DNA from 2 places in the Klebsiella sp. WP3-W18-ESBL-02 genome. Region 1 is predicted to be linked to the other one. Evidence: predicted binding sites of a transcription regulator. Region 1 holds the regulator's gene; the other holds the start of a gene.
What was found. The regulator Fur, encoded in region 1, represses iron uptake genes when iron is present. The targets are predictions, from matches to a motif close to ATAATAATGAGAACNACTATCAA.
Positions count from the first base shown of each region.

Region 2: feoA (ferrous iron transporter A) is a predicted target of Fur. The motif match lies at 2,742-2,764, and genes of this name have one in related genera.

Region 1 covers NZ_AP021972.1:3,563,130-3,568,115, forward strand. The annotation lists gene ybfF (esterase) at 1-418, shown strand, start outside; gene ybfE (LexA regulated protein) at 548-841, shown strand; gene fldA (flavodoxin FldA) at 992-1,522, shown strand; gene fur (ferric iron uptake transcriptional regulator) at 1,815-2,267, shown strand; gene chiQ (ChiQ/YbfN family lipoprotein) at 2,389-2,727, opposite strand; gene chiP (chitoporin ChiP) at 2,778-4,184, opposite strand; gene glnS (glutamine--tRNA ligase) at 4,633-4,986, opposite strand, start outside.
Region 2 covers NZ_AP021972.1:429,683-434,668, forward strand. The annotation lists gene feoC ([Fe-S]-dependent transcriptional repressor FeoC) at 1-53, opposite strand, end outside; gene feoB (Fe(2+) transporter permease subunit FeoB) at 63-2,381, opposite strand; gene feoA (ferrous iron transporter A) at 2,413-2,637, opposite strand; gene H7R56_RS02060 (Tex family protein) at 3,097-4,986, opposite strand, start outside.

The DNA.
Region 1 (4,986 bases):
GGTGGACTACCACGTGCGCCGTCACGATGAGATTTTTGCCGCCATTAACGCCGTCACCAGCGCCGGAGTTGCCACTCGCCAACAAGCGGCAACGGTCATGCGCGAGTATTTGCATCAAGAGGGCGTCATTCAATTCCTGCTGAAGTCGTTCGTTGACGGCGGTTGGCGCTTTAACGTACCGGTGCTGTGGGAACAATACCCGCATATCGTGGGCTGGGAGGCCATTCCGGCCTGGGATCATCCGGCACTGTTTATTCCCGGCGGCAACTCGCCGTACGTTACGGAAGCCTACCGCGCCGATCTGCTCGCCCAGTTCCCGCAGGCCAGAGCGCACGTCATTGCCGGTGCAGGACACTGGGTGCACGCGGAAAAACCGGATGCGGTACTGCGTGCCATCCGCCGCTACCTCGCAGAGTGATTAAAAATGCATCGACCGCGCGTCAGAATGGCCGTGGTCGTTGGCGTGCGGGCCCCACTGTTGTATGATTGCGCGCTGTCTGCATCGGGCACCGCCCGGTAGCTTGTTTCCCCGAAGTCACTCTGAACCATGGCAAAAGAACAAACGGACCGTACGACATTAGATTTGTTCGCAAATGAGCGTCGGCCGGGAAGACCCAAAACCAATCCGCTTTCGCGTGACGAACAGCTCCGCATTAATAAGCGCAATCAGCTCAAACGCGATAAAGTTCGCGGGCTTAAGCGCGTCGAGCTCAAACTGAACAGCGACGCCGTTGATGCGCTTAACGAGCTGGCAACTGCCCGTGACATGAGCCGTAGCGAACTCATCGAAGAAATTCTGATGAGCCAGTTAGCCCTGTTGCACGGACAGGGGAACGTCTGAAAAATCCCCCAGAACACACTTTCATGTAGCAGAGTGTGCAGTCCGGCACGATAGCTGTTTCCGCACGCTTCTCTGTTCTGCTATGATTGCCCTTATCTGTGGGCAATAAGCCACCACCATATCATTAAGTTTCAAGAGGTTATTTTACTCATGGCAATCGTTGGCATCTTCTTCGGTAGCGACACCGGGAACACCGAAAATATCGCAAAAATGATTCAAAAACAGCTTGGTAAAGATGTCGCAGACGTTCACGACATTGCCAAGAGCAGCAAAGAAGACCTGGCGGGCTACGATATCCTGCTGCTGGGTATCCCGACCTGGTACTACGGTGAAGCACAGTGCGACTGGGATGATTTCTTCCCATCACTGGAAGAAGTGGACTTCAACGGTAAGCTGGTTGCGCTGTTCGGCTGCGGCGATCAGGAAGATTATGCGGAATACTTCTGCGATGCGCTGGGCACCATCCGTGACATCATTGAACCAAACGGCGCCACCATCGTCGGCCACTGGCCGACCGCGGGCTACCATTTTGAAGCCTCTAAAGGTCTGGCCGATGACGACCACTTTGTCGGTCTGGCCATTGACGAAGATCGTCAGCCGGAGCTGACCGCAGAGCGCGTTGAAAAATGGGTTAAACAGGTCGCGGAAGAACTGCACCTGGACGAAATTAAAAACGCCTGATGATAATGAGGCGCAATTATGAAATTGCGCCTCATTAATAGGTAAAAGCAATCAAAATAATAGCTACATTTTTTTAACTTTTTAGCGCATACCTGTACAATATCTTCTGATTTAGCGCGGTCTCATCGGGAGTTTGTCGATGAAGCCTCGTTTTTGAAAGCTTAGTTTACCCAAGTCTTGCTGTTTTCATTTCAATAGGGTCATTCTATAATGAGACGCATTAAAACGGGTGAATTCTCTGTGATACTTTCGCTGATGGAAGTTAATCGTTTAGCAACAGGACAGATTCCGCATGACTGACAATAATACCGCATTAAAGAAGGCTGGCCTGAAAGTCACACTTCCACGGTTAAAGATCCTGGAAGTGCTTCAGGGGCCGGACAACCACCATGTCAGTGCGGAAGACTTATACAAACGCCTGATCGACATGGGTGAAGAAATTGGTCTGGCGACGGTTTACCGCGTCCTGAACCAGTTTGACGATGCTGGCATCGTTACCCGTCATAACTTTGAAGGCGGCAAATCCGTTTTCGAACTGACCCAGCAGCATCACCACGATCACCTGATCTGCCTTGATTGCGGGAAAGTGATCGAGTTTAGCGATGATTCCATTGAAGCTCGCCAGCGTGAAATCGCCGCGAAGCACGGTATTCGCCTGACTAACCATAGTCTTTATCTGTACGGCCACTGCGCTGAAGGCGACTGCCGTGAAGATGAACACGCTCACGACGCCGTAGAAAAATAACGCGTCGTCTTCGTTAAAAACCAGCGCTATCCGCTGGTTTTTTTTCGCCTGCCGTCAGATATTGGCCATAAAAAAACCGCTGCAAGCAGCGGTTTTTTCAGTTATTAGCGTGGCGGAATATTTATTTTTGCGCAGGAGTATTGTTGCTGCGAATTTCCTGCCACATTTTATCGCATTTGGCTTTTACCGCCTGGTCGTTACCGGTACGGGTTGCCTGAATGCACTGCTGATAATCCAGCACGCGCACGCTTTCCTGGTTAGCAAACTGCTGGTGCTGCTTCTCTTGTTTCAGCACGTTCAGCACGCTTTGGCAGGCTTCGATTTTATCCGGATTACCCTGCGCGGTGTTGATACAGGCGCTGTAGGCATCCTTCAGCTTGCTGTCTTCTTTTGGCGCTGGCGGCTGAACACAGGCGGTCAGCCCTGCGGCCATCAGAGCAACCATAATCAGTTTTTTCATACGATGAGCCTCTTAGCGGCGGCAGAGGTCTCCCCCTGCCGCATCATGCATCAGAAAATAGTGAACGGAGCGATAACCATGAATTTCACGTCGCGCTCATCCTGGAAGATGTTGCCGTAACCACCGCCCCAGCTCGGGATATCGGAGTGGTTGTCATACTGAGTGAAGTGCAGTTTGAAGAGCGTACCCTTCGCGCGGCCTTCCTGTACGGTGTACATCGCATCCAGACTGTATGCAGACTCTCTGATAGTGTTGTTTTTGTTGTAGTAAGCATCCGGGTTGCTCTGCCAGGTCGCTGGCTTCGCATCCCATGCATAAACATAGGAAGCCCCTACTGCCCAGCCCGGCAGGTTCCAGTTCTTCAGGTCATACATGGTACCGAAGAAGACCGCCTTTTCGCCGTTGGCGTTGAAGTCAGAACGGTTATCCCACCAGATATCCAGACGACCGTTGGACGATGCGTAGGTCGGGGTCATACGTTGCAGGAAGTAACCCTGCTGACCGTCGGCCTTAACCCAGGTCCCTTCCAGGCGGAAGTCAAAGACTTCGTTCAGCTTGTAGCCGAATGTCAGCGCCTGCAGCCAGGCGGTGCCATCATAGATATCGTTTACGCTGCCGTCGTTAACCTTGTCGCGCGTACCGTAGAACTGGTAGCTGGTGGTCAGCGGGCCGCCAGGAATATCAAACTTGTAGCTGGCTTTGGCGAAGTACTGATCAACATACCCTTCCGCCTGACCGAATGCCGCTTCCAGCACCAGGTTGTTTTTGAAATCATATTTCGCGCCAACGGAGTGCAGATAATCAACCTTGGTCTTCTTATCGGCCTGATAGAAGTCGTCCATCTCCAGGTGCCACGGCGCTTTATACTCGTTGGTCCACATGTACGAGAAGCTCAGCGCACCGTTGTCGCCGTAGTCGAAATTCGCCCCGGCTTCAGCACCCTGATAGGTACCCGGCATAAAGCTCCAGTGCGGCGCCAGCAGGGTTTGACCGGTTGGCTGAATGTAACCGGCACGTGCCCAGGTTGGGCCCAGTTTAAATTTAGCTGCCGCTTTATACAGGCTGATACCGCTCTTATCGCCGCTGTAATCTTCGCTGTAACCTTTGTTTTTCGACGAGAAGGCAATTTCGTTCGGGTGGCCACTTTCGCTGCTTTCCGCCATTTCAATTGCGGTAAACGCCGCAATATCAATACCGAACATGTCAGCCGCATAGCCAGACTGGAAATCAAGGTTAGCGTTCCAGGTGGAGTGGGAAAGGTTGGTTTTATATTTGTCGTGGTCGGTCACATCTTTACGGTCACGTTCACGCTGCCAGTAATAGACGCCACCGGTCAATGTTGAATCATCAATAAACCCTTCCGCTTTGGCTTCCGGGGTCATTGCAAAACCTGAGAGTGCTGTCACACCGGCGATAGCCAGCGCCAGCGTACTACGTTTGCCACTAAACGTACGCATAGTTATATCCTCTTTGACTTTTAAAATGCCGCCGCAAAGCAGAGGCAAAAAATAAAACTTAAAAAAAATGAACTTCTGGAAAAAGATATTTAGTACACGGATAGACTATTTTTCGCGACGCGAATTATCAATCCTTTTCCGCAACAAGAGTGCAGGATTATGACAAAGCGCACATATTTGGTTTCAATGTGTAACGTAATGCGTTATTAACATTTATCCACGCCAGCCCTTGCGGGGCCTGAGTGGAATGTTAATGAGACCGTTTACATTCAGAATGTGTGATGGGAGTTGTAAAAAAAAACGAACGTATCAGACCCAGGATATTACTATTAATTCGCTCTGCGAAATGATAAGTCATCATGAACGATACGGGGATAAAATTACCCTCCGGTTTCTGGCGTAAAAAAAAACGCCGCAAAAGCGGCGTTTTTTATTCTGCTGAGTGAGCTTAGCCCGCCCAGGTATCACGTAAACCGACGGTACGGTTAAAGACCAGCTTATCCGCGGTGGTGTAGCGGCTGTCGAGACAGAAGTACCCCTCACGCTCAAACTGATACGCTTTACCGGCCTCTGCGGCCTGCAGAGACGGTTCGGCATAGCCCTGCTTGATGACCAGCGACTCAGGGTTCATCACCGCGAGGAAGTCTTCCGCAGCGCCCGGATTCGGCACGCTGAACAGACGGTCATACAGACGAATTTCTACCGGTAGCGCATGCGCGGCGCTCACCCAGTGAATAACGCCCTTCACCTTGCGACCATCGGCCGGATCTTTGCTCAGGGTATCGGCATCGTAGGTGCAGAA
Region 2 (4,986 bases), 2.0 Mb from region 1:
TCCATGCGTCCTTGCAGCGCCAGCATATCGCGTACTTCAATCAATGACGCCATCATCGCTCCTTAGTGGCAATCGCCGGTCGGGCTTGAGCAGCATGAGGTCGGCGTTTTACGCGTTGCCAGCAGGGAAACGTCCACACGGCTACGGGCACGGCGCAGCAGACCAATCACCACCACGTTGAACAGAATCACCGCCAGGATGCACACCAGGCTGTAGCGTGGGTGCTGGCTGAAGCTCACCGCCTGGTAGTACAACGTAGACAGTGAGTAGGCGATGTTCAGACCCCACAGAATGGAGAAGGTCATCCAGCCGCGGCTCGACTCACGGGCAATCGCCCCCATCACCGAGATGCACGGAACATAGAGCAGAACGAAAATCAGGTAGCTGTAGGCTGCTGCCGCGCTGCCGAATTTACTGCTCATCACGCCCATCGCGCCGGTTTCCATCACGCCGTCGCCTTTACTGGCTTCGATTGGGTTAGCCAGTACGCTCAGACTAAAGGTATCTTTCAGTCCTTGCCAGGTTTCATCTGCTGCGGCGATCAGCTCTTCACCCAGACTGAACTCCTGTGGGTTAAACTCTTCGTTCTGAATGTTTTCGGCGGTGTAGAGGGTGTTCAGCGTACCGACCACCACTTCTTTCGCCATTGCACCGGTAAACAGACCCACGGTGGCCTGCCAGTTATCATCATGCACGCCAATCGGTTTAAACACCGGGGTGATCGCGCGGCTGACGGAGGCCAGTGCGGAATCGTTGATGTTGTCGACGATTTTACCGCTGAAGGAGAAGCTGTTCAGCGCGCTCAGGAAGATACTGACGATAACGATAACTTTACCTGCACGCAGTACGAAGCCTTTCAGGCGCTGCCAGGTCTGGATAATCAGGCTCTTAATGTGCGGTACGTGGTACACCGGCAGTTCCATCACGAACGGAGACGCTTCGCCGCGCATGATGGTGTATTTGAGCATCAGGCCGGTCAGAATGGCGATAACAATACCGAGCACGTACAGGGAGAAGACCACCAGCGCGCCGCCCTGGCCAAAGAAGGCGGCGGCGAAGACGGCGAAGATAGCCAGACGCGCGCCGCAGGACATAAACGGCGCCATCATGATGGTCATCAGGCGTTCACGCGGGGCATCGAGGGTCCGCGCGCCCATAACCGACGGTACGTTACAGCCGAAGCCGACGATCAGCGGCACGAACGATTTACCCGGCAGGCCCAGCGCCTGCATCAGGCGGTCCATGACGAATGCGGCACGGGCCATGTAGCCGGAATCTTCAAGGAAGGAGAGGAACAGGTACATCATGCCGATTTGCGGCACGAGCGGCAGCACGGTGTTGATACCGCCACCAATCCCTTGAGCCAGGAAAACGGTCAGCCAGTCCGGGAAGTGCAGCTGGTACCCAACCCACTGAATACCGTGGATAAAGATAGCAACGGAACCGCCGTCAAAGATGGGCTGCAACGCGCCGCCGATGTTAATCGCCAGCAAGAACATCAGGTACATCACAAACAGGAAAATCGGCAGACCCAGCACGCGGTTGAGGACGATTCTATCCATCGCGGCGGTGAAGCGGCTTGGCTCAGCGGTCAGCGTGTTGCTGACGGCATCGCAGATAGCGGCAATGCTCTGGTAACGCGCATCGGCGATGTGCAACGCCGGGTCATCGAGCTCTTCGCTCAGGTGGGCCAGCGAAACGTCCAGCTTATGCGCGGCGTCACCGGCGTAGGCGCGGCTATAGATATCGCCCTCCAGCATCTGCATGCCCAGCCAGTTGCGCTGGCGTTCAGGAATATCCTGCGCCATTTCTTTCGCCAGATTGCTGGCCTCACGCAGCAGCGGCTGCGGGTAATGCACCAGCTCCAGCGGCTGATTGCCCTGGTGACGGTCGATGGCCATTTTCAACGCTTCAATGCCGCGGGCGCGGGTAGATACCAGCGGAACCACCGGGCAGCCGAGGCGGGCGGAAAGGGCATCAACGTCGATACGAATCTGCTGTTTCTCAGCGATATCGAGCATGTTCAGCGCAACCACGCACGGAATACCCAATTCGAGCAGCTGTAAGGTCAGGTACAGATTACGCTCCAGGTTGGAGGCGTCGACCACGTTAATCAGCAGATCGGCATCGCCGCTGAGAATATAGTGGCAGGCAATCTGTTCATCCAGTGAGGTTTGCGAAGAGATGGTGGTTAGCGAGTAGGTGCCCGGCAGGTCAACCAGCGTGACCTGATGATCGGTGGTGGCGAAGGCCCCTTCTTTACGTTCTACCGTGACCCCTGCCCAGTTGCCCACGCGCTGACGTGCGCCGGTTAACTGATTGAATAATGTTGTCTTGCCGGAATTAGGATTACCAATTAAACCGATGGTTAATTTTTTCATTTTTCAGACTCTTAGTGCCGGGCTGAAGTTATTATGCGACGGACTCTAATTCTATTAACGCGAGATCTTTTTTACGCAGTACCAGGCTAACGCGGCGCGTTTCAATGTGAATGGGGTCACCTAACGGCGCAACGCGAACCACATTAAATGATGAGCCTGGCAACATGCCCAGGGAGAGCAGTTTCTGACGATAAGCGGGGCTAATTTCGCGGGAAAAACCAACAATCTTCCACGCAGTATCCGGTGTAAATTGCATAGAACCTACTTGTAGTATCGCTAGCTGGACGAGGGGGTGCCGCATGCGGTCTGCTGGCTGCAAGGGCATCGTCAACGAATTAAGGTCTAAAAGTACTGTAAATGATGATAATGAGAATGGTTTTTATCATCAATACATAATATGCGATTGGCGATAATTTCGCGCATTATTTGCACTTTTTTTGATATGACTCAAGCAATGCATTGTAGCGATAAATGTATTAAATATTATTTTCTGTTCTTAATGTTTAATTAAGGTTTCATTGGTTAAGAAAATAAAACATGATGAGGCTTATTATTAAAAACCGATATGAAAGTAATAATGGCTAAGGCTCGTCATATATCGAGGAAGGAAAGGTAGGCCTGATAAGCGTAGCGCCATCAGGCACAATGCGAGCACGTTGCCAGATGGCGGCGTACACGCCTTATCCGGCCTACAAACGGATAAGGCGTTTATCGGTTAGCGTTTTTTACCCATGGCTGCGGCTAAGGCGTCCATCATGGCGCTGTTACCGGCTGGCTGAGCGTCACGACCGCGCGGCTTCGCGGCTTTTGCCGCCGGGCGCGCGTTACCCTGAGGGCGTTCGTTACCGCCGCGACGGGCGTTGGTTTCACCCGGCTGCTCGTCCAGACGCATGGTCAGGGCGATACGCTTACGCTGCAGATCGACTTCCAGCACCTTCACCTTCACGATGTCGCCCGCTTTCACAACGGTGTGCGGATCTTCGACAAACTTATCCGCCAGCGAAGAGATATGCACCAGGCCGTCCTGGTGTACACCGATATCAACAAACGCACCAAAGTTGGTGACGTTGGTCACGGCGCCTTCGAGGATCATACCCGGCAGCAGGTCGTTCATGGTTTCGACACCATCGGCGAACTTCGCGGTCTTGAACTCCGGACGCGGGTCGCGGCCCGGTTTTTCCAGCTCTTTGATGATGTCGGTGACGGTCGGTACGCCGAAACGCTCGTCGGTAAACTCTGAGGCCTTCAGGCCGCGCAGCTCGCTGCTGTTGCCCATCAGATCCTTCAGCGCCTGCTGGGTTGCCGCCAGAATACGCTCAACCACCGGATACGCTTCCGGGTGAACGGTAGAGGCGTCCAGCGGGTTATCACCGTGGTTGATGCGCAGGAAGCCCGCGCACTGTTCGAACGCTTTTGGCCCCAGACGGCTTACCTTCAGCAGCTGCTGGCGGTTCTGGAACTGACCGTTTTCGTCACGCCAGGCGACGATGTTCTGCGCCATCATGCGCGTCAGGCCCGCTACGCGGGTCAGCAGCGGCACGGACGCGGTGTTCAGGTCAACGCCGACGGCGTTCACGCAGTCTTCTACCACCGCATCCAGCTTACGCGCCAGCTGCGTTTGGCTGACGTCGTGCTGGTACTGGCCGACGCCGATCGATTTCGGGTCGATTTTCACCAGCTCGGCCAGCGGGTCCTGTAAACGACGGGCGATAGAGACCGCGCCGCGCAGGGAAACGTCGAGATCCGGGAACTCCTGCGCCGCCAGCTCGGAGGCGGAGTAGACGGACGCGCCCGCTTCGCTGACGATCACTTTCTGAGCGGTGACTTTCGGGAACTGTTTCTGCACATCAAGGAAGAAGCGCTCGGTTTCTCGTGAGGCAGTACCGTTGCCGATGGCTACCAGTTCAACGTTGTGTTTTTCACACAGCGCCGCAACGGCAACGGCCGCTTTCGCCGCCTGGCCGGTGTGCGGGTAGATGGTGTCGGTGGCGACCAGTTTGCCGGTGCCGTCAACCACCGCTACCTTCACGCCGGTACGCAGCCCGGGATCGAGGCCCATGGTGGCGCGCAGCCCCGCCGGAGCGGCCATCAGCAGATCGTGCAGGTTACGGGCGAAAACGTTAATGGCTTCGTCTTCGGCGCGCTCGCGCACAGTGCTCATCAGCTCGGTTTCGAGGTGCATCAGCACTTTGATGCGCCAGGTCCAGCTCACCACGCCCTTGCGCCAGCTGTCCGCCGGAGCGTTGTTCAGGCGCAGACCGAGGTGATCGATAATAATTTGTTCGCAGTAGCTCTCTTTCTGCGGCTCATCAAACTGTGGGTCTGCGTTGAGCGAAAGCTGCAGCACGCCTTCGTTACGCCCGCGGAACATCGCCAGCGCACGGTGAGAAGGGGTGGTGGAAATGGGTTCGTGATGGTCGAAATAATCGCGAAATTTCGCGCCTTCCTCTTCCTTGCCGCTGACGACTTTGGCAACCAGATGGGCGTTCTTCCATAGGTAGTCACGCACTTTGGCCAGCAGGCCTGCGTCTTCGGCGAAGCGCTCCATCAGGATATAGCGTGCGCCATCAAGGGCCGCTTTGGTGTCCGCAACGCCCTTATCGGC